DNA from 2 places in the Acidovorax sp. ST3 genome. Region 1 is predicted to be linked to the other one. Evidence: predicted binding sites of a transcription regulator. Region 1 holds the regulator's gene; the other holds the start of a gene.
The links. The regulator FNR, encoded in region 1, switches genes on or off when oxygen is low (the NO sensors DNR and NnrR bind a similar motif). The targets are predictions, from matches to a motif close to TTGATNNNNATCAA.

Region 1 (10,610 bases):
CAACAGTGTCTCCAGTTCACGCTCAGTGGTCTCCTGGAGGCTGCGGTCCAGCATGGTCAGCAGCAGCACCGTACTACCACCCTCCCCCCAAGGCACACGCCGGACACAACGTTGCACCGGCACCAAGCTGCCATCAGCACGCAGCAAACTGGTATGGGCAGTCACGCCCTGCGCAATCACATCGACTGGCTCCGACCAGAACGCCAGCTCCTGGGGCGTGCTGGCCAAGTCCAGCACAGACCGCCCTCGCATGGCGGCGGCAGACAACCCGGTGAGGCGCGCGGCGCCTGCGTTGGCTTGCAGGATGTGTTGGCTGGCCTCATCCAGGAGCCACACGGCCTCCTGCAGGCCATCCAGCCACCCGAGCGATTGGAGATCGTTCACGCCGCAGCCTCGTCAGGGCCGGGACTGACCGCTCGCTCAAAAAAGTAACAGATCCGCTGCCGGGGAGACAGGTAGTCCAGCGCGTCACGCGGCAGTTGTGCGGGCTTGAGGCTGCGCCGTATGCCCAGTTCAGGGACAGTTTCCAGATCCAGGATCGGCGCCTCTTCCTTGGGCACCCGTGGGTCGTGCACGATGACCTTGGGCCGCAACGGCCGCGACGAGTTGACCGAGGCCACGATGGCATACCGGTCATTGACCAATTGCACGATGGAGCCGGGCGGGTAGACCCCCATCATGCGAATGAAAGCCCCCAGGACCACCGAATCAAAACGGGCCTTGAGCTGGGCAAAGATGACGGAGAGCGCCTCGTGGGGCGTCAGCGCCGTTACTCCCATGGCCGGGTTGCACATGCGGTCGTACTGGTTGACCAGCGCCAGGACCTGGCTCATGCGCCCCAGATCGGGCCCCTTCAGGCGCTGGGGAAAACCACTGCCGTCACACATTTCGTGGTGCCGCGCCACGGCCGTGAGCACTGCATCGGCAAACCCCATGCGTTTGGCCAGGGCAACGGATTCCGCCACGTGGGTCTCGTAGCGTGTCCGCTCCATGGGGATCATGGAAGGGGTGGGCTGGCGCAGATTGGGCGGCAGCTTGAGCTTGCCAATGTCGTGGATCAATGCGGCCACACCCAGATCGTGCAGTTCCTCGCTCTTCATGCCCAGGGACCGCCCCAGCAGCAACGAAATCACCATCACATTGATCGGATGCAATCCGTTGCGCTCGCCCACGCCCTCGGACAGCAGCCGGATGACGGAGTCGCCGTTTTCCAGCAGTTCGGTCACGCATCCAGAGACCAGCGCCTCGCCCTTGGCCCTGGCCTGGTCCGGGTGCTCGGAAACCGTGCGCTCCATGGACTGGTACTGACGGGTGGCTTCTGAGAAACGCTGATTGCAGGCGGCCAAGGCCCGGTTTTGTGCTTCCAGCAGCTCACGGCGACGCTGTGCCTCGGGGTCTACGACAGTGGCCGTCCCAGGCCCGGGCGCATCCAGGCCGTTGGGCGGTGGGGCTGTCATCTCGGGCACGCTCCAGGCAGCAGGCACCAGCTCCTGCAGTTCTGGATCGCTCTTTTTGGGGACGTAACGTACCTCGGTCAACCCCAGCTCGCGCAAGGTGGCGATCTGTTCCGACGACGCCACCCGGAAACTGCTGGTCGGGAACGGATGGTGCATCCAGCCCACGTCGAGCTGGATGTACATGCCGACACGCAGTTGGCTGATGTCGATGAGGATGGATGAGTTCACGTCAGGCGCACGATACATGGCGACATCAATGCCACCAATAGTTACGCAGATTATCACCAGTTCCAGTGACGTGGCGAAGAACCGGCAGACCGCGCAGCGATCCGGCAACACTTGGCAGAAATCGGGCCTGATTGGAGCACCGCAGTAGCTTGGGCTGAGGCATCGCTCCGCTTGGAACCAGCGGGCGATTGGGGATGACAGGACGAATCAGCGCAGCGCGTTCAGCGGCACCAGAGCGACGGCTTGTAAATGAGATCCATCCACAACGCCCAGGCAGCGACCGCGCACAGCATGGCGCCTGCGGCCCTCGTGCCCCACTGAGCCCGTGCGAGATTCAGGCGGTTGCGAAGGCTGCTCCAAGCCCAAGGGCCACCCACCAGCCAGACCCCGCTGCCCACGGCAAACAGGGCCATGGTCAGGGCCCCCTCCAGCGCCCCTCCACTGAGCGCGGCGACCAACAGGGCCGAATAGAGCAACCCGCAAGGCATCAGGGCCCACAGGACTCCGGCCGCCATCACGCCGCCTGGCGCCCCGACCAGCGGTCGAACACGCGCCCACACGGACCGACCCGCCTGCTCCACCCAAGCAGGCTGGCGCGACTGCACCATCATCATGAGCCCCCAGGCCATCACCGCCACGTGCATCAGCGTCCAGGCGGGACGCAACGCGGTGGTCTGCTGGGTCAGCCATGCCAGACTGTCCATGGCCAAGGCCGCCAATGCACCGGCGCTGGCATAGCCCACCAGGCGCCCCGCATGAAAGGCTACGGTGCGCTGCAGTACGCCGCCACGTGGCGCCCAGCGCACCACCCGCTCGGCACTGCCCTCCGCCAGTGGCGCACCGCCCTGCCCCACAAGTACTCCACAGGGCGCGGAGCACATGGCCAGGCAGTGGGACCCGCCGGCGAGTCCCATGAGCAGAGCAGTCCAGCCAACCGTGGCAAGCATAGGTATCAGATGATGCGCGAAAACCGGGCGCGGTTGCGATCTGCCTGCAGATAGCGGTCAAAAACCATGGCGATGCCCCGCACGAAGAACCAACCGGTCGCGGTCACTTCAATGCCCTCAGGCCCAACGCGCACCAGCCCTTGCCCCTGCATGCCCTCCAATTGGGCCAACTCCGCCGCGAAATACTGACGGAAGTCGATCAGCCACGCCTGCTCCATCGGCTCGAACAACAGTTCCCCTTGGCACATCAGGGCCATGATGGCCGCACGGCGTACCAGGTCGTCGCGCGTGAGCGCCAACCCGCGCACCACGGGCAACCGCCCCTGGTCCAGAAAGTCGTAGTACTCATCCAGCGTCTTGGAGTTCTGGCTGTAGGTTGCCCCCACACGGCCAATGGCCGATACGCCCAGACCGATCAAATCGCAGTCCGGCTGCGTGCTGTAGCCCTGGAAGTTGCGGTGCAGGCGCCCCTGGCGCTTGGCCACGGCAAGGGCGTCGGTGGGCAGCGCAAAGTGGTCCATGCCCACGTACGCGTATCCAGCATCCATGAAGGCATCGAGCGAGCGCGACAACATGGAGAGCTTGCTCGCGCCCGTGGGCAACTCCGCAGAGATGATGCGGCGCTGTGGCTTGAAACGCTCTGGCAGGTGCGCGTAAGCATACAGCGCGATGCGGTCAGGCCGCAGTTGCGCCACCTGGGCCAGCGTGCGGTCAAAAGACTCGGGCGTCTGGCGCGGCAGGCCGTAGATCAAATCCACATTCACCGAGTCAAAGCCCAACGAACGCGCAGACTCCACCAGCGCAAACACCTGTTCGGCGGGCTGGATGCGGTGCACAGCCTTCTGCACTTCGGCATCAAAGTCCTGCACGCCAAAACTCAGCCGGTTAAAACCCAGCTCAGCCAACAGTGCAAGACGCTCTGCATTGACGGTGCGAGGGTCCACCTCGATGGAGTATTCCCCCCCAGGCGCCAGCGTGAAGCTGCGCTTGAGCATGGCCATCAGCTCTCGCAGGCCCGCATCGGAGAGGAAGGTGGGCGTGCCTCCACCCAGGTGCAGTTGACTCACCACCTGTCCCACGCCACAGTGCGCGGTGTGCAGGTCGATCTCGCGGCTCAGGTAGCGCAAGTAGACCTCGGCGCGGTCATGGTGCTTGGTGATGATCTTGTTGCAGGCGCAGTAGTAGCACAGGGATTCGCAAAACGGGATGTGCACGTACAGGGACAGCGGCATGGCCTTGGCCAGCGTGCCCGAGCGGCGCTGTTGCAGCGCCAGCACGTAGTCTTCCTGACCAAACGCCTCCACGAAACGGTCGGCCGTTGGATAGGATGTATAGCGGGGCCCTGGCACGTCAAAGCGGCGCAGAAGGTCTGGCGAAACAGCAGTCATGGGGAAATTTCCTTGCGTACACCTTGACTGTGCCGTAGGCTCTGGGACATGTCCTTGACCTGCATCAAGTGAACCCGCAAGCGATACGGCGACAATTTGATGAAGGTCAGCCGCTTGCCCGCGCCCTGTATTCAGGTTCGTGTACGGCAAGCGCGATATGCTTGACCGCTAACCCAAGCCCATGTGTCTATGAACCCGCTCACCATCAAAGTCGCCTGCTCCAACTGCAACCTCCGCGAGCTGTGCATGCCCGTGGGCTTGAACGAAGAGCAACTGCAGCGCATTGACGAGGTCGTTGCTGTCCGCCGCAAGGTCAAGCGCGGCGGCACGCTGTTTCGCAATGGCGAGTCCTTCACGTCCCTGTATGCCATCCGCACCGGTTTTTTCAAGACCTGCGTGGCCACCGAAGACGGTCGCGACCAAGTCACAGGTTTTCAGATGGCGGGGGAGATCATCGGGCTGGACGGCATCGTGAACGACCACCATACCTGTGACGCGGTGGCCCTTGAGGATGCCGAGGTCTGCGTCATGCCTTTCGACCGCATCGAAGAACTTTCCCGCGAAGTCACGGCCCTGCAGCACCACGTGCACAAGATCATGAGCCGCGAGATCGTGCGCGAACATGGTGTGATGCTGCTGCTGGGCAGCATGCGTGCCGAGGAGCGGCTGGCGGCCTTCTTGCTCAACCTGGTGCAGCGCCTGCATGCACGGGGCTTCTCGCAATCAGAACTGGTGCTGCGCATGACGCGCGAAGAGATCGGCAGCTACCTGGGCCTCAAACTTGAAACAGTGAGCCGCACCTTCTCTAAATTTGTGGAAGAAGGCATCGTGGAGGTCAAACAGCGCCATGTGCGCATCCTTGACACCGATGCCCTGCGACGCATTGTGAACAGCCAGCAGACCTGCCACTGATTACGGTCCCTCCTAGGCTGAGGGTTGGGCCCATACAAAATCCGCCTGTCTCTTCTAAAACGGCATGCACCGCATGCCTGCATCAACTGGCGAAAAGACTCAGGAGCAAGATGATGTCTTGCGGCAATCGTCAGGCCGCTCCCCGTCGGGCACGGGACAGCGGTTGACCTCAAACGGTGACATGGACAGCAGCGTGGTCAACGCGCTGGTGGCCATGGTGATGGCCCAGAACACAAAAAATGCGAGGGTGTACACCCCCTGCCGCGACAGCGCCAGAGGCTGCCCGAACCAATGCAGGTCCTGGGGGTCCACCATGGCAAAAACCAGCATCTCCAGCACACCCGCCATCAAAAAGGCGGGCCATGCAATCCACATCAGGCGTTGCGTCCACATATCGGTTCTGTCTCCTGGTGCTGCCGGGGTCGCCCGGGTGCGCGACCCTGGGGTTTTCAGCGTGGTTGGTCCTGCACGGGGGTGGCCGCGTGGTTGCGGGCCTTGAGGGCCGGCGCCAGACTCTTTTCCGGCGCCACCAGTGTCTTGTTGATTTCGATGCCCTGGCGGTAGTAGTCCTCCGCCACCACGGGGTCGGGCCGCGAAATCGCCAGCCACAGCGTCACAAAGCCCGCCACGATCACGATCAGAGGCCCGGCAATCACCAGCCACACATGGCCAAACTTCCACCAGGGTACGGTTGCCGCCGGGGTTGCAATGGCAGGGTTTGAAGACATGGTGCTTTACTCCTCAACAATATCGGTCAAAGTGCGGCCCCGAAGGGCCCCACCGGAATACCGCTCAACGCGGTACAAGGAACACGGATTTTTCCGTCACATGAGCCGCTGCTCCTACGGCCTGCACATCAAACTGAACGGCATGTGACCCGGGCGTGGCGGAACCATAAGGAATCTGCAACCGCACGGCCACCCAGCGAGACTCTGCCGCGCCAATGTCCACTTCAGCCTCGGAAGCCACTTCGAGCCTATCCAGGCCCCGCGCGCTGATGCGATAACGCTGCTCGCCCTCGGTGGCATTCATGATCTGCAGCCGGTAAATGTTCTCCAGCTTGCCACCTGCCACGATGCGCGAGAGCGCAGCGCGGTCCCGCACCACATCCACCTTTAGCGGCGTGCGCACCACCAGGCTGGCCAACATGGCCACGCAGAGGGTGACCAGCACGGCGCTGTAAATCAGCACGCGGGGACGCAGCACGCGGCGCAACATCTGCGACTGCGTCCAGTGCTTGGCCACGCCGTTCTGGGTCGAATAGCGGATGAGCCCACGCGGGTACTGCATCTTGTCCATCACGGTGTTGCAGGCGTCCACGCACAGGCCACAGCCGATGCATTCGTACTGCAAGCCCTTGCGGATGTCGATGCCTACCGGACAGACTTGCACACAGAGCGAGCAGTCAATGCAATCGCCCAGCCCCTGGGCTTTGTAGTCGATGCTCTTCTTGCGCGGACCACGCTGCTCGCCACGTTCAGGGTCGTAGGTAACGATCAGCGTGTCTTTATCAAACATCGCGCTCTGAAAGCGCGCATAAGGGCACATGTACTTGCAGACCTGCTCGCGCATGAAGCCCGCATTGCCATAGGTGGCAAAACCGTAGAACAGCACCCAGAAAATCTGCCAGCTGCCCTGGAACGCCAGCAGCTCGCTGCCCAGCTCTCGAATGGGGACGAAGTACCCCACAAAAGTAAACCCGGTCCACAGGGCCACCGCGATCCACACCACTTGCTTGAAAAACTTCTTGCGGATCTTCTCGAACGTCCAGGGGCCGTTGTCCAGGCGGAGCCGGGCACTGCGATCGCCTTCGATCTTGTGCTCGATCCACATGAACATTTCTGTGTACACCGTCTGCGGGCACGCAAAGCCACACCACAGACGCCCGGCCACTGCGGTGAACAGGAACAGCGACAACGCCGAAATGATCAGAAGGCCAGTGAGGTAGATGAAATCCTGTGGATACAGCACCAGACCAAAGATGTAGAACCTGCGAGCCCCCAGGTCAAACAGCACCATCTGGCGCTGGCCCCACTCAAACCACGGCAACCCGTAAAACACCAGCTGCGTGAGAAACACCATGCCCCAGCGCCAGCGCGCAAACAGGCCGCTGATGGAACGCGGGTAGATCTTCTTTTGCGCTTCGTACAGCGAGATGATCTCGCCCGCAGAAGACGCATCTGCCGCGACTGGCGTAATCGGGATGACCTTGCGAGCCGGCTCGCTGGGTGTGCTCATGGTGTCGCTTTGTGAACGGAATTAAGGCGCAAAAGGGGTGCCTTCAAACGGAAACCCGGGCGGTGCGTCTCACGCACCGCCCGGCAGTCAGGTCAGCGTGCAGCCACCTGCTTGTTCGACAGGCCCCACACATAGGCAGAGAGTACGCCGATCTGCGCCTCGGTCAACTTTTCGGCCTGTGCAGGCATCTGGTTGACCTTGCCGTTGTTGATCATGGCGGTGATGGCGGCCTCGCCCCAGCCATGCAGCCAGATGTCATCGGTCAGGTTGGGCGCGCCCAGTGCCTGGTTGCCCTTGCCGTCCATGCCGTGGCAGGCTGCGCAGGCCGCAAACTTGGCCTTGCCCAGCGATGCGCGCAGCGAGTCATGGGGGCTGCCCGACAGGCTCAGCACGTAGTGCGACAGGTTACGCACGTCTTCCGGGGAGCCCACTGCGGCTGCCATGGGAGGCATGTTGCCGATGCGGCCCTTCTCCAGCGTCTCGCGGATCTTCTCGGGCGTGCCGCCGTGCAGCCAGTCGTTGTCCGTCAGGTTGGGGAAGCCCTTGCTGCCGCGCGCATCCGAGCCGTGGCACTGTGCGCAGTTGTTCATGAACAAGCGCTCGCCAATGGCATGGGCCTGGGGGTCGGCGGCAACGTCTTCAGGCTTCATGGAGGCAAAGCGTGCGTACAGCGGCTCCAGCTCCGTCTTCGCCTTGGCCATTTCGGCTTCGTACTCGCCCTTCTGCGTCCAGTTGAGCTTGCCGGTGAAGCTGCCCAGGCCCGGATAGGCGGCCAGGTAGCCCAGGCCAAAGACGATGGTGATGACGAACAGCCACACCCACCAGCGCGGTAGGGGGTTGTTCATCTCGACCAGGTCCTCATCCCAAACGTGGCCAGTGGTGTTGTCGGAGGTGGCCACCACCTTCTTGCGGCCCGCCATCCAAAGCAGGATGCCACAGGCGATGATGCCGACCAGGGTCAGCGTGGTCACAAAGACCGACCAGAAATTGCTGGTGAAGTCACTCATGGGGTGTTCTCGTTCTGGTGAAGGTCAATCTGTCTCGAAAGGCAGCTGGGCTGCCTCGTCGAACCGGGCCTTGTTGCGGCCTCGGTAGGCCCAGACCCAGATGCCAATGAAGCAGGCCATCGATGCCAGGGTGGCGACGATGCGCATGGTGGTGATGTCCATGGGATATCTCCTTTGCTTACTTGAGCGCACGGCCCATGACTTGCAGGTAGGCGATGAGCGCATCCTGCTCCGTCTTGCCCTTGACTTCGCCCGCCGCTGCCGTGATCTGCTCATCGGTATAAGGCACGCCCACGGTGCGCAGGGCCTTCATGCGGGGCGCCATCACTGCGGGGTCCACCTGGTTCTTTTCAAGCCAGGGGTATGCGGGCATGTTGGACTCCGGGACCACATCGCGGGGGTTGTTCAGGTGGATGCGATGCCATTCGTCGCTGTACTTGCCACCCACGCGGTGCAGGTCGGGACCCGTGCGCTTGCTACCCCACTGGAAGGGGTGGTCATACACAAACTCGCCCGCCACCGAGTAGTGGCCATAGCGCAGCGTCTCTGCGCGGAAGGGGCGGATCATCTGCGAGTGGCAGTTGTAGCAACCCTCGCGGATATAGATGTCGCGGCCTGCCAGCTGCAGGGCGTTGTAAGGCTCGACACCCTTGACCGCCTCGGTCGTGGACTTCTGGAAGAACAGGGGCACGATCTCGACCAGACCGCCAATGGCGATCACGATCAGGATCAGCACGATCATCAGAAAGTTATTGGTCTCCACCTTTTCATGGGTGAAACCGGTCGAAGCAGATGTGTTGTTGTTAGACATGAATGATCTCCTTCGGACTCAGGCGTGGGCCGTGTTCACTGCAGGAATGGCCACCTTGACCGAACGGCCCGAGATGGCAGTCAGCCACACGTTCCAGGCCATGACCAGCATGCCGCCCAGGTACAGCAGACCACCGGCCACGCGGATCACGTAGAAGGGATAGGTCGCCTTCACGCTTTCCACGAAGGTGTAGGTGAGCGTGCCGTCGGGGTTGACCGCGCGCCACATCAGGCCTTGCATCACGCCGGCAATCCACATGGCGGCGATGTACAGCACGATGCCGATGGTGGCCATCCAGAAGTGCAGCTCGATCGCCTTGACAGAGTGCATCTTGTCCTTGCCGAACAGGCGGGGCACCAGGTAGTACAGCGAACCCATCGAGATCAGGCCCACCCAGCCCAGGGCGCCGGAGTGCACGTGGCCGATGGTCCAGTCGGTGTAGTGGCTCAGGGCGTTGACGGTCTTGATGGACATCATCGGGCCCTCGAACGTGGACATGCCGTAGAACGACAGCGACACGATCAGGAAGCGCAGGATGGGGTCGTCACGCAGCTTGTGCCATGCACCCGAAAGGGTCATGATGCCGTTGATCATGCCGCCCCAGCTGGGAGCAAGCAGGATGAGCGAGAACACCATGCCCACCGATTGCGTCCAGTCAGGCAGCGCGGTGTAGTGCAGGTGGTGTGGGCCGGCCCACATGTAGGTGAAGATCAGCGCCCAGAAGTGCACGATCGACAGGCGATACGAGTACACCGGACGGCCCGCCTGCTTGGGGATGAAGTAGTACATCATGCCCAGGAAGCCAGCGGTCAGGAAGAAGCCCACGGCATTGTGGCCGTACCACCATTGCACCATGGCGTCCTGCACACCGGCGTAGGCCGAGTAGCTCTTCATCATGCCCGCAGGGATGGCTGCGCTGTTCACCAGGTGCAGCAGCGCCACAGCCAGGATGAACGCGCCAAAGAACCAGTTGGCCACGTAGATGTGCTTGACCTTACGGGTTCCAATGGTGCCGAAGAACACGATGGCATAGGACACCCAGACCAGCGTGATCAGGATGTCGATGGGCCATTCGAGTTCAGCGTATTCCTTACCCTGGGTATAGCCCATGGGCAGGCTGACCACCGCAGCCGCAATGACCAGCACCCAGCCCCAGAAGGTGAATGCGGCCAGGGGACCCGCAAAAAGCCGGACCTGGCAGGTGCGCTGCACCACGTAGTAGCTGGTAGCAAACAGCGCGCTACCGCCAAAACCAAAGATCACCGCATTGGTGTGCAAAGGTCGCAAGCGGCCATAACTCAGCCACGGAATGCCAAAGTTGAGTTCTGGCCAGGCCAACTGGGCGGCGATGATGACGCCCACCAGCATGCCGACCACCCCCACCACCACGGCCAGGATAGAGAACTGCCGCACTACCGTATCGTTGTAGTGCGCAGCATTTGTTTTTGGAAAATCCATCGGGCACCTCTTTGTATTGCAGTAAGAGTTTGTTGCAGTCGCGGCTATCGGGCATTGACACAAGTCAACCGTCTCGGAGAATGCGCTCCCCCTCTTGTTCGACGCTCTCGAACTGGCCGTGGTACACCGCCCACCACAGGCCTCCCAGAATCAGGAGCACCAGC
Region 2 (10,610 bases), on a different contig from region 1:
GAGCGCCCCCCAGCAGTGGTGCTGGACGAAGGCCCGCTGGTGCTGGTAGAAACCCGCCGCGACCTGTCTGCCATGGCGCTGCCATTTGAGCAGCCCCCCGCAGCCTGACACGCTGCAATGGCTGCCGCCCCAGGGCTGTAGCCATCACCCAGAAGGCGGCTCAGGCCGCCTTCTTTTTTTTGGGGCCGCTGAGTGTGCACGGCCCTTGGCGCCAATACCCGCAAGCGGCCGGAGGCAGCCTGTCAGCAGGTACCATTTCGGGTCGCTGGTGCCGCAGTGCAGCCCACTGCCCGCACCGTCCAGGCCACGCCCCACGCCACACAACCGAGCTCCACGGACCCCTCGCCCCATGCTGTTCCTGCTGTCTCCCGCCAAATCGCTCGACTACGACACGCCCGTTCCCGAAGGCCTGCCCCACACCACGCCACAGTTTGTGCCGCAGTCTACGGCCCTCATCGACGTGCTGCGCGAGCAGTCGCCGCAGCAGATTGCGTCGCTGATGGAGTTGAGCGACACGCTCGCGGCCCTGAACGTGGCGCGATACCAGGCCTGGCGCCCCCGCTTCACAGCCCACAACTCGCGCCAGGCGGTGCTGGCCTTCAATGGTGACGTGTACGAGGGGCTGCAGGCCCGCAGCCTGAGCGCTGACGACCTGGACTGGGCCCAGAACCATGTCGCCATTCTCAGTGGCCTGTATGGCGTGCTGCGGCCGCTGGACCGCATGCAGCCTTACCGCCTGGAGATGGGCACACGCCTGGCCACCGACGCGGGCAGCAACCTCTACCAGTTCTGGGGCCGCCAGATTGCCGAGCACCTCAACACCCGGCTGCGCGCCGACACCACGCCGGTGGTGGTCAACCTGGCGTCGCAGGAATACTTCAAGGCCGTGGACCGCAAGGTGCTCAAGGCGCGCGTGATCGAATGCGTGTTCGAGGACTGGAAGGGCGGCAACTACAAGATCATTAGCTTCTTTGCCAAGCGCGCACGCGGCCTGATGGCGCGCTATGCCATCACCCACCGCCTTGCCACACCCCACCAGCTCGAAGGATTTGATCTGGACGGCTATGCCTTTGCCCCGGCCTCCTCCACGCCCGAGCGCCTGGTCTTCCGGCGCAAGGCCCCGCCGGCCTTATAAACACTCCTCCCCTGCTCTTTCTTGTTGAAGGACCGCCATGACATTGCGTTCTGACCAGCACCCGGACGGCACGACCACCAGCACCCAGCGCCCCAGCGCAGCGCGGCAGGCCATCACGCCCGAGCTGCGCCGCTGGATCATTGAGCAGGCGCAGGCGGGCTACGCCGCGCCTGTGGTGCTGCAATCCATGCGCGACGCAGGCTGGGACGAGGACGTGGCCGCCGACGCGCTGGAGATCACGCTGCAGGAGCACCTGAACGACCTGGCCGTGCAGCAGGGCCTGCCCTCGGCCGTGCCGGTGCCCGAGCCCCGGCTGGATGAATCCCCCGCCCAGGTGGACTGCGGAGACCGCACCGTGAATGTGCTGCTGGCCATGGCGCAGCCGCGCATCGTGGTGTTTGGCAACCTGCTGTCGCCGGAGGAGTGTGATGCCCTGATCGCCGCCGCAGAGCCCCGCATGGCACGCTCGCTCACCGTGGCCACAAAGACCGGCGGCGAAGAGATCAACGCCGACCGCACCAGCGACGGCATGTTCTTCCAGCGCGGCCAAAGCCCGTTGATCCAGCGCATCGAAGAGCGCATCGCGCGCCTGCTCCAGTGGCCCATCGAAAACGGCGAAGGCCTGCAGGTGCTGCATTACCGCCCCGGCGCCGAATACAAACCCCACTACGACTACTTCGACCCCGCCGAGCCCGGCACGCCCAGCATCATCAAGCGCGGCGGCCAGCGTGTGGGCACGCTGGTGATGTACCTCAACACGCCCGAAAAGGGCGGCGGCACCACCTTCCCCGACGTGCACCTGGAGGTCGCGCCGCAGCGTGGCAACGCGGTGTTCTTCAGCTACGAGCGCCCGCACCCGTCCACCCGCACCCTGCATGGCGGCGCCCCCGTGATCGCAGGGGACAAATGGATCGCCACCAAATGGCTGCGCGAGCGGGAATTTCAGTAAAAACGCCGGTATGCGCTAGTCGAATATGCGCCAGAAGCTACAAAAACAGTAGCAAAACACGTCCCCCTTGGAACCCATACACCCGAAAGACCAGGCCATGAACACGCCAGAACAGTCCCAGCTTGGCAAGGCCTCGGCCTATATCGACCAGTACGACGCGTCGCTGCTGTTCCCCATCCCGCGCGCGGGCAAGCGGGCCGAGATCGGCATCACCGGCGCGGCACCCTTCTTCGGGGCCGACCTGTGGACGGCGTTCGAGCTGTCGTGGCTGAACCAGCGTGGCAAACCGCAGGTGGCTTTGGCGCACATCACCGTGCCGTGCGAGACGCCCAACATCGTTGAGAGCAAGTCGTTCAAGCTGTACCTCAACAGCTTCAACAACACACGTTTTGCCGATGCGGCCGAGGTGCAGGCCCGCATCCGCGCCGACATCAGCGAGGCCGTGTGGCGCGGCGCCGAGCACCCCGCCACCGTGGGCGTGAAGCTCATCGCACCCGAGCTGTTTGACCAGGAGCCCGTGCACGAGCTGGACGGCCTGAGCCTGGACCGGCTGGACGTGGAATGCACGCGCTACCAACCCGCGCCCGACCTGCTGACGGCCACATTCAACGAAGCGCCCGTGACCGAGACCCTCACCAGCAACCTGCTGAAGAGCAACTGCCTGGTGACCGGCCAGCCCGACTGGGGCAGCGTGCAGATCAGCTACAGCGGCCCGCAGATCAACCAGGAAGGCCTGCTGCAGTACCTAGTGAGCTTTCGCAACCACAACGAATTCCACGAGCAGTGCGTGGAGCGCATCTTCATGGACGTGTGGACGCGCTGCAAACCCATCAAGCTCACGGTGTACGCGCGCTACACGCGCCGGGGCGGGCTGGACATCAACCCCCTGCGCACCAGTCACCCGCAAGCCCTGCCGCGCAACGTGCGAACGGCGCGGCAGTAGGCCTGACCATCCCCGTCAACCGACCGCCTTCATCAGTTGCGCGCGTCAATCCAGTCGCACCGCAGGGTGTGGCGCAGGTGCGCGCGGGTGCGCCAGGCAACGTACAGGCTGGGGACAAAAATGCCGATCAGGCAGACCGGCGCGGCGCAGGGCTCGCCAAAAGCGCAGATGGGAAACCAGCCCACCCAGCCCAGCATCCAGACCGTCAGCACCAGGTCCCACAGGTGGTATTCGAGCGGGTGGTCGGCCTTGTGTGCCACATGCCACTGCTTGATGCGCTGCAGCTCGTCGAGGGTCATGGTGATCTCCCGGAAAACGGGAAAATCACTGTAAGTTACGAGTAAGAATTCGTCAAGGTACGAATGGCTGCGGGCGGCTCCTTGCGGTGCCGCTCACCCCAGCCGGAACACGTCCACCGAGCGGCCCAGCGACACCGCACTCTCCTTGAGACCCTGGGCGGCGGCGGCAGATTCCTCCACCAGCGCGGCGTTCTGCTGCGTCACGGTGTCAAGCTGGGTCACGGCCTCGTTGACCTGGGCAATGCCCTGCGACTGCTCCTTGGTGGCGCTGCTGATCTGCTGGACCAGCGTGCTCACGCGTTCCACCGCATGGACCACGCCTTCGATGGTGGTGCCGGCATGGTCCATCTGCTGCGCGCCGCTGGCGATCTGGTTCACCGTGACGCCGATCAGGCCGCTGATCTCCTTGGCCGAGCTGGCACTGCGTTGCGCCAGTGCCCGCACCTCGCCAGCCACCACCGCAAAGCCCCGGCCCTGCTCGCCAGCCCGCGCGGCTTCCACCGCGGCGTTGAGCGCCAGCAGATTGGTCTGGAAGGCAATGCCCTCGATCACGCCCACGATCTCGCTGATCTTGGTGGACGACAGCTTCATCTGCTGCATGGCCGCGCCCACCTCCTGCACCGCTTGGCCACCGCGCGTGGCGATGTCGCTGCTCTGTGCGCTCTCGTGCGACACCTTGGCGGCTGTCTCCGACGTCTGCAGCACCGTACTGGCCAGTTGTTCCATGGCCGCGGCGGTTTCTTCCAGGCTGCTGGCCTGCGACTCGGTACGGGCCGACAGGTCCATGCCGCCGCGCGCGATTTCGTCGGCCGATTCGATGAAGTTGCGCACCTCGGTGCGCACGTCGCCCACCACGGCGCGCAGATTGACCTGGGTCTGCTGCAAACGCTGCATCAGCGCGCCCAGGGGTTGGGGGTAGTCCGTGCCCACCGACGTGGCGAGGTTGCAGGCCGAGATGTCGGATGCGAAGCGGGTGGCGTCGTGCACCCCTTGCAGCACGGTGGCCTGAAAGCGCCACAGCGTCCACCCCGCCCCCAGCACCAGCAGCGCCAGGCGGGCCACCCAGGCGGTGGTGCCTTGCAGGCCCATCACGTCGGGCAACAAGGCCAGCAGCACCATCACCGCCAGCAACAGCGCCATGCGGGGCAGCAAGGCCATCTGCGCCAGGCGCTGCTGCCAGCCGCGCACCCCGCGATAGCGCACGTTGCCCGAGTTCAGGTAAAAGCTGCTCGCGCCCGATGCCGCCTCGCTGCGCATCTGGGCATACAGGGCTTCAGCGGCAGAAATTTCTGCCGCGCTGGGCTTGGTGCGCACCGACATGTAGGCGCGTGGCTTGCCGCCTTCCATGATGGGAGTGACATTGGCGCGCACCCAGTAGTGGTCGCCGTTCTTGCGCCGGTTTTTCACCAGCCCCGTCCAGGGCTCGCCCCGGCCAATGGTGCGCCACATGTCCTTGTAGGCCTCGGGCGGCATGTCCGGGTGGCGAATGATGTTGTGCGGCTGGCCGATGAGTTCGTCGTAGCTGTAGCCACTGACGCGCACAAACGCCGGGTTGCAGTGCGTGATCTCGCCCTTGGTGTTGGTGCTGGACACCAGCAGCTCATCACCGGGGTAGTCAAAATTCTGCTGGGTCACTGGCAGGTTGATGCGCATTCGAGGCTCCTGGAAGGCCTGCGGCAGGGGCAGGCAGCGCGGTGTTTTGTTAGACGTTCGTGTAACCGCTTGATACGAATCAAGTCTAACTGCTCACTCCTCCGATTTGCACCAAAAAGGTGCCGAATGAGGGGTAGCTTGCACAACCCTCCCAAGGCGCGCCCAGCCCCCTCCTGTGGCATTAAAAGAGCTGCCCCGTGTCCCTGTCCACACCCGCCTGCGGCCTGCGCCGGCTGCTCGCGGCTGCCGCACGGGTCTGCGGATCGGGCTCAGGCTCCTCGCCGCGCCGCACCAGCGTGCTGGCACGTACGCCCAGCAGCCGCAGGCGCTTGTCCAGCGGCACGCGCTTGAGGCACTGCCCGGCCAGCTGCCGGATGGTGGCCCCGTCGGCCGTGTAGCTGTGGGCGGTGTGGTCGCGCGTCGCAATCTTGAAGTCGTCGTAGCGCAGCTTGATGCCGATGGTGCGCGCCACATAGCCCTTGCGCTGCAGGTCCTCGGCCACGCGCATGCACAGGTCGGTAAAGATCGCGCCCAGCTCGGCCCGGTCGCGCACCGCATGCAGGTCGCGGTCAAAGGTGGTCTCGCGGCTCATGCTCACGGGCTCGCTCTCGGTCACCACCGGGCTGTCGTCGCGGCCCCAGGCCACGCGGTGCATCCATGCGCCAGTGGACTTGCCAAAATGGCCCATCAGCCATTGCTCATCCTGCGCGGCCAGCTGCCCGATGGTCTCGATGCCTAGGCGCGCCAGCTTCTCGCCAGCCTTGGGGCCAATGCCGTTGATCTTGCGCACGTTCAGGGGCCAGATCTTGCTCTGCAGGTCTTCCTCGTAAACGATGGAGATGCCGTTGGGCTTGTTGAACTCGCTGGCCATCTTGGCCAACAGCCGGTTGGGCGCCACGCCAATCGAGCAGGTCAGCCCGGTCCGTTCAAAGATGCTTTTCTGGATGAGCCGCGCAAGCACCCGCCCGCCTTCGCGCTGGCCTCCCGGCACGTCGGTGAAGTCGATGTAGACCTCGTCCACGCCCCGGTCCTGCATCACCGGCGCGATCTCGGTGATGGTGCTTTTGAACAGGCGCGAAAAGCGTCGCACCTCATCAAAATCCACCGGCAGAACGATGGCCTGCGGGCACAGCTTGGCCGCTTTCATCATGCCCATGGCCGAGCCCACGCCAAACTGCCGCGCCGGGTAGGTGGCTGTGGTGATCACGCCCCGGCCCACATAGTCCTTGAGCAGCGGAAAGTCCTCCACCGGGATGAAGCGCCGCTCGCGCTCTGCGGTGCCGTCCGGGCCGCGCAGCAGCAGCTCGTCCACCTTGCGCCGCCCGCCCCCTATCACCACGGGCAGGCCTTTGAGCTGCGGGTAGCGCAGCAGCTCGACGGACGCAAAAAAAGCGTCCATGTCCAGGTGCGCGATGCGGCGCCGCTTGCCGGAAGAGGCAGCCTGCGCGGGGGGGTGGGTCTCAGAAGAATCGAACTCGGTGGCGGTCACACCCGATATTGTGCGGGGCGGCGCCATCCCTGCGCAGGCGGTGCATTAGCGATTGCGCCGCGCGCTACGCTCCCCTGCCGCGATGGCCCCCAGCAATAGCACCACACCTGCCATCTGCCAAGCGTCCAAGGTGTGCTGAAAGTACACCCAGTCCACCACGATGGCGACCGTCGGGTAGGCAAACTGCAGCACCGCCACCCGGGCCGTGGCCAGCCGGGCCATGCCTGCGTACATCAGGGTGTATGCCAGGCCCGTGTGGATCAGCCCCAGCCCGGCCAACCATGCCCATGGGGCGCCCCAGGCGGGCCAGCCTTGGCCCACGGGGGCCACCCACAGCACGGCGGCACCCAGCGCGCATTGCCACCACGCCAGCGCGCCCACCGGCAGCGCCCCCAGGCGCTTGGCAACCACGGTGACGGTGGCTGTGCACAGCGCACCGACCAGGCAGAGCCCCACGCCCACCCAGTAGCCAGACGCATGCCCGGCGCCGGAGGAGGTCAGCCCCCCGGCCACGCCCGTGGCCAGCACCAGCCCCACCATCGCGACCAGCACGGACACCACGCGCTGCCGGGGCACGGCTTCTTTGAGCCACCAGGCCCCCAGCAGCAACACCCACAGGGGCTGCACATGGAACAGCACCACCGCCACCCCGGTGGGCACCTGCTGGATCGCCGTGAAAAACAGCCACCAGCTCGCCAGCATCAGCCCGCTGAGCAGCAACACCCACGGCAAAGCCGCCCAGCCCACCCAGAGCCCCCGCCACAGTCCCGACCATGACCGGTGGCGCCAGGCCATCCATAACGTGAGCCCCACGAGACCAAAAGCGCAGCGGAACCAGGTCACCGTCAACGGCGCCGCCTGCGCCTCGTGCACGAACACGCCGATGGAGCCCAGCAGCGCGTTGCCCAGCAAAAAAGCGATCCAGCCATCCAGCCGGTGGGCAGACGACAGCCCACGCTCGCTGCCCGCAGGGAAGGCGGACGCGGGAACCACGGGGACGGATGTGCCTGAAACGGTAGAGGACGACTGCTGCATGCCCGCAGTGTGGCCGCCAGCCGCTGCAATCGAAAGCGCATAATTTACGCATCAATCATTCGATTTTCGAATACATCACCACAGGGGCAATCCATGAGCTACCGCGACTTGCAACTCGACTGGCTTCAATGCCTGGTGGCGGCGGTGGATGCAGGCTCGCTCTCCGGCGCGGCGGCCGAGGTGCACCGGTCGCAGTCGGCGGTCAGCATGCAGCTCAAGAAGCTGGAAGACGCCGTAGGCCACCGACTGCTGGAGCGCGATGCCCGCAAGCAGCACCTCACGCCCGAGGGTGAAACCCTGCTGGGCTATGCGCGCCGCATTCTGGAACTGCACGCAGAAGCGCACGACGCACTGAACGGCGACACCCTCACAGGCCGGGTGCGGCTGGGGGTGCCGGATGACTACGCAGCGCGCTACCTCACGCCTGTGCTCAAGCGCTTTGCGCCCCGTCACAGTGCGGTGGAGATTGAGCTGGACTGCGAGCAGTCCACCGCACTCATCCCGCGTGTGGCCAATGGCGACCTGGACCTGGCCCTGATCTCGCGCGACCACGCACGCCGGGGCACGCTGCTGTTCCATGAGCCCATGGTGTGGGTGGGGTCGGCGCAGTTCGAGTTGTGGAGGCGTGACCCGCTGCCGATTGCGGTGTACGAATCGGCCAGCCTGGCGCGGCGCGGCGCCATCCACGCGCTGGCGCAGCAGGGGCGCCGCTACAAGGTGGTCTATCACAGCTCCAGCCTGGCCGGGCAAATTGCAGCGGTGGAAAGCGGCCTGGCCGTGGCCGCCCTCACCCACTGCAGCGTGCCGCCGCAGCTGCAGGTGCTCGGCACCGAACACGGCCTGGGGCCGCTGGGGCCTATGGAAGTGGCCGTGTACCGCAGCCGCGCATCGCGCGGCTCCAAAGCGGTGGACAGCCTGCAGAGCCTGCTGGTGCAGACCCTGAGGCAATCAGGCGGCGCCCGCGTAACCAGCTGAACGCCTAAGGGCCTAAGGGCCTAAGTACGAAACGGGAGCCTACTTCTTGGAGAGTGCTGCACTGCGAATGCCCTGCAGCGTGCCGGTGGGCGTGATCGCCTCGGGGTCGATCAGGCAGTGCAGCACGCTGGGCATGCCACTGGCGCGGGCCCGGGCCAGCGCGGGGGCGAAGTCTTCGGTGCGCTCCACGCGTTCACCATGGCCGCCAAAGGCCTGGGCGTAGGCCTTGAAGTCAGGGTTCTTGAGCTGCGTGGCGCTGATGCGGCCAGGATACTCGCGCTCCTGGTGCATGCGGATGGTGCCGTACATGGCGTTGTCCAGCAGCACCACGATGATGGGCAGGCCGTATTGCACGGCGGTCGCAAACTCCTGGCCGTGCATCAAAAAGTCGCCGTCGCCCGCAAAGATCACCACCTCGCGCTGCGGCCAAAGGCGCTTGCCGCCCACGCCTGCGGGCAGACCGTAGCCCATCGACCCGCTGGTGGGCGCGAGTTGGCTCGCGTAGGTGGTGAAGGGCCAGAAGCGGTGAATCCACGTGGCAAAGTTGCCTGCACCGTTGCAGAAGATGGTGTCGGCGGGCAGCACTTCCTTGAGGTGCTGCATCACCTGGCCCATTTGCAGGTTGCCAGGGATGCGGATGGGCGCCGTGTCGCTCCAAGCCAGGTACTCGGCATGGGCCGCTTCAGCGTGCGCCTTCCAGGGCACTGCCGCCGTGGGTCGCACAGAATTCAACGCAGCTGTGAAAGCCTGTGGCGTGGCGTGGATGGCCTGGGTGGGGCGATACAGCTTGCCCAGTTCGTCCGCATCGGCATGCACATGCACCAGGGGCTGCGCGGGCGTTGGGATGTTGAACAACTCGTAGCCTTGCGATGGCACCTCCGACAAGCGACCGCCCACCACCAGCACCAGGTCCGACGCCTTGATGCGCGCCAGCAGCTTGGGGTTGACGCCCAGGCCCAGGTCGCCGCCGTAGCAGGCGTGCGTGGCCGGGAACAGCATCTGGCGGCGGAACGAGCAGTACACAGGGATGGACCACGCTTCGGCAAAGGCCGTGAACTCCCGCACCGCCTGCTCAGACCAGCGGCTGCCGCCCAGGATGGCCACGGGGCTTTGGGAGGCTTGCAGGCGCTGGGCCAGCTCGGCCATCTGCGCGGCGCCGGGGTGGGTCTCCGTCACCTGGTAGGGCAGCGCATCGGCCACCGTGGCGGCTTCGGTCAGCATGTCTTCGGGCAGCGCCACCACCACGGGGCCGGGGCGGCCTGAGGTGGCAACGTGGAAGGCGCGCGAAATCAGCTCGGGCACACGGGCCGGGTCATCAATCTGCACCACCCACTTGGCCATGGTGCCAAACACGGCGCTGTAGTCCAGCTCCTGAAACGCCTCACGCCCCATGGCGTTGCGGGCCACCTGGCCCACAAACAGGATCATGGGCGTGGAATCCTGGTGCGCAATGTGCACGCCGGCCGAGGCATTGGTAGCACCCGGCCCACGTGTCACAAAACAGATGCCGGGCTGGCCCGTGAGCTTGCCCTGCGCCTCGGCCATCATGGCCGCACCGCCCTCCTGGCGGCACACGGTCACGCCAATATCAGCGTCATGCAGCGCATCGAGCACGGCCAGATAGCTTTCGCCGGGCACGCAAAAGAGCTGCTTCACACCATGGGTGATGAGCTGCTGCACCAGGATCTGGCCGCCGGTGCGGGGGGTGGGGGACGAGGTATTCATGTCTTCAGTGACTAGATCAGAAAAAAATCAGAACAGGGCCTGGCAGGCGCGCTGGATGCGAGCGCAGGCTTCTTGCAAATCAGCGGTAGAGGCGGCGTAAGAGATGCGAAAGTATGGCGCCAGCCCCAGCACCCCACCGGGCACCACCGCGACATGGTGCTCGCGCAGCAGGTAGGCGCAAAAGTCGGCATCGGTGCGCAGCAACATGCCTCCGGGCGTGGTGCGCCCCAGCACGCCTTCGCAGCTGGCAAAGGTGTAGAACGCGCCCTCGGGCACACGGCAACGCAGGCCGGGCGAGGCATTGAGTGCGGCCACGACCAGATCGCGCCGGTCCTGGAACGCTTGGCAGCGCTCGCGCACCACGTCTTGCGGCCCCGTGAGCGCCGCCACAGCCGCCGCCTGGCTGA

Region 2: DNK89_RS06325 (PAS domain-containing methyl-accepting chemotaxis protein) is a predicted target of FNR. The motif match lies at 5,049-5,062, and genes of this name have one in related genera.

Annotation. Positions count from the first base shown of each region.
Region 1 covers NZ_QKVP01000005.1:259,937-270,546, reverse strand. The annotation lists gene DNK89_RS17410 (EAL domain-containing protein) at 1-384, opposite strand, end outside; gene DNK89_RS17405 (HD-GYP domain-containing protein) at 381-1,703, opposite strand; gene DNK89_RS17400 (sulfite exporter TauE/SafE family protein) at 1,907-2,632, opposite strand; gene hemN (oxygen-independent coproporphyrinogen III oxidase) at 2,638-4,020, opposite strand; gene fnr (fumarate/nitrate reduction transcriptional regulator Fnr) at 4,210-4,932, shown strand; gene DNK89_RS17385 (hypothetical protein) at 5,032-5,325, opposite strand; gene DNK89_RS17380 (FixH family protein) at 5,382-5,660, opposite strand; gene ccoG (cytochrome c oxidase accessory protein CcoG) at 5,725-7,170, opposite strand; gene ccoP (cytochrome-c oxidase, cbb3-type subunit III) at 7,263-8,177, opposite strand; gene DNK89_RS17365 (CcoQ/FixQ family Cbb3-type cytochrome c oxidase assembly chaperone) at 8,202-8,339, opposite strand; gene ccoO (cytochrome-c oxidase, cbb3-type subunit II) at 8,356-8,988, opposite strand; gene ccoN (cytochrome-c oxidase, cbb3-type subunit I) at 9,007-10,446, opposite strand; gene ccoS (cbb3-type cytochrome oxidase assembly protein CcoS) at 10,511-10,610, opposite strand, start outside.
Region 2 covers NZ_QKVP01000002.1:292,469-303,078, forward strand. The annotation lists gene DNK89_RS06300 (Rne/Rng family ribonuclease) at 1-108, shown strand, start outside; gene yaaA (peroxide stress protein YaaA) at 350-1,135, shown strand; gene DNK89_RS06310 (2OG-Fe(II) oxygenase) at 1,173-2,084, shown strand; gene queF (NADPH-dependent 7-cyano-7-deazaguanine reductase QueF) at 2,182-3,027, shown strand; gene DNK89_RS06320 (hypothetical protein) at 3,060-3,326, opposite strand; gene DNK89_RS06325 (PAS domain-containing methyl-accepting chemotaxis protein) at 3,420-4,979, opposite strand; gene DNK89_RS06330 (DNA polymerase IV) at 5,161-6,378, opposite strand; gene DNK89_RS06335 (DMT family transporter) at 6,514-7,461, opposite strand; gene DNK89_RS06340 (LysR family transcriptional regulator) at 7,597-8,478, shown strand; gene DNK89_RS06345 (thiamine pyrophosphate-binding protein) at 8,518-10,203, opposite strand; gene DNK89_RS06350 (pyridoxal phosphate-dependent aminotransferase) at 10,231-10,610, opposite strand, start outside.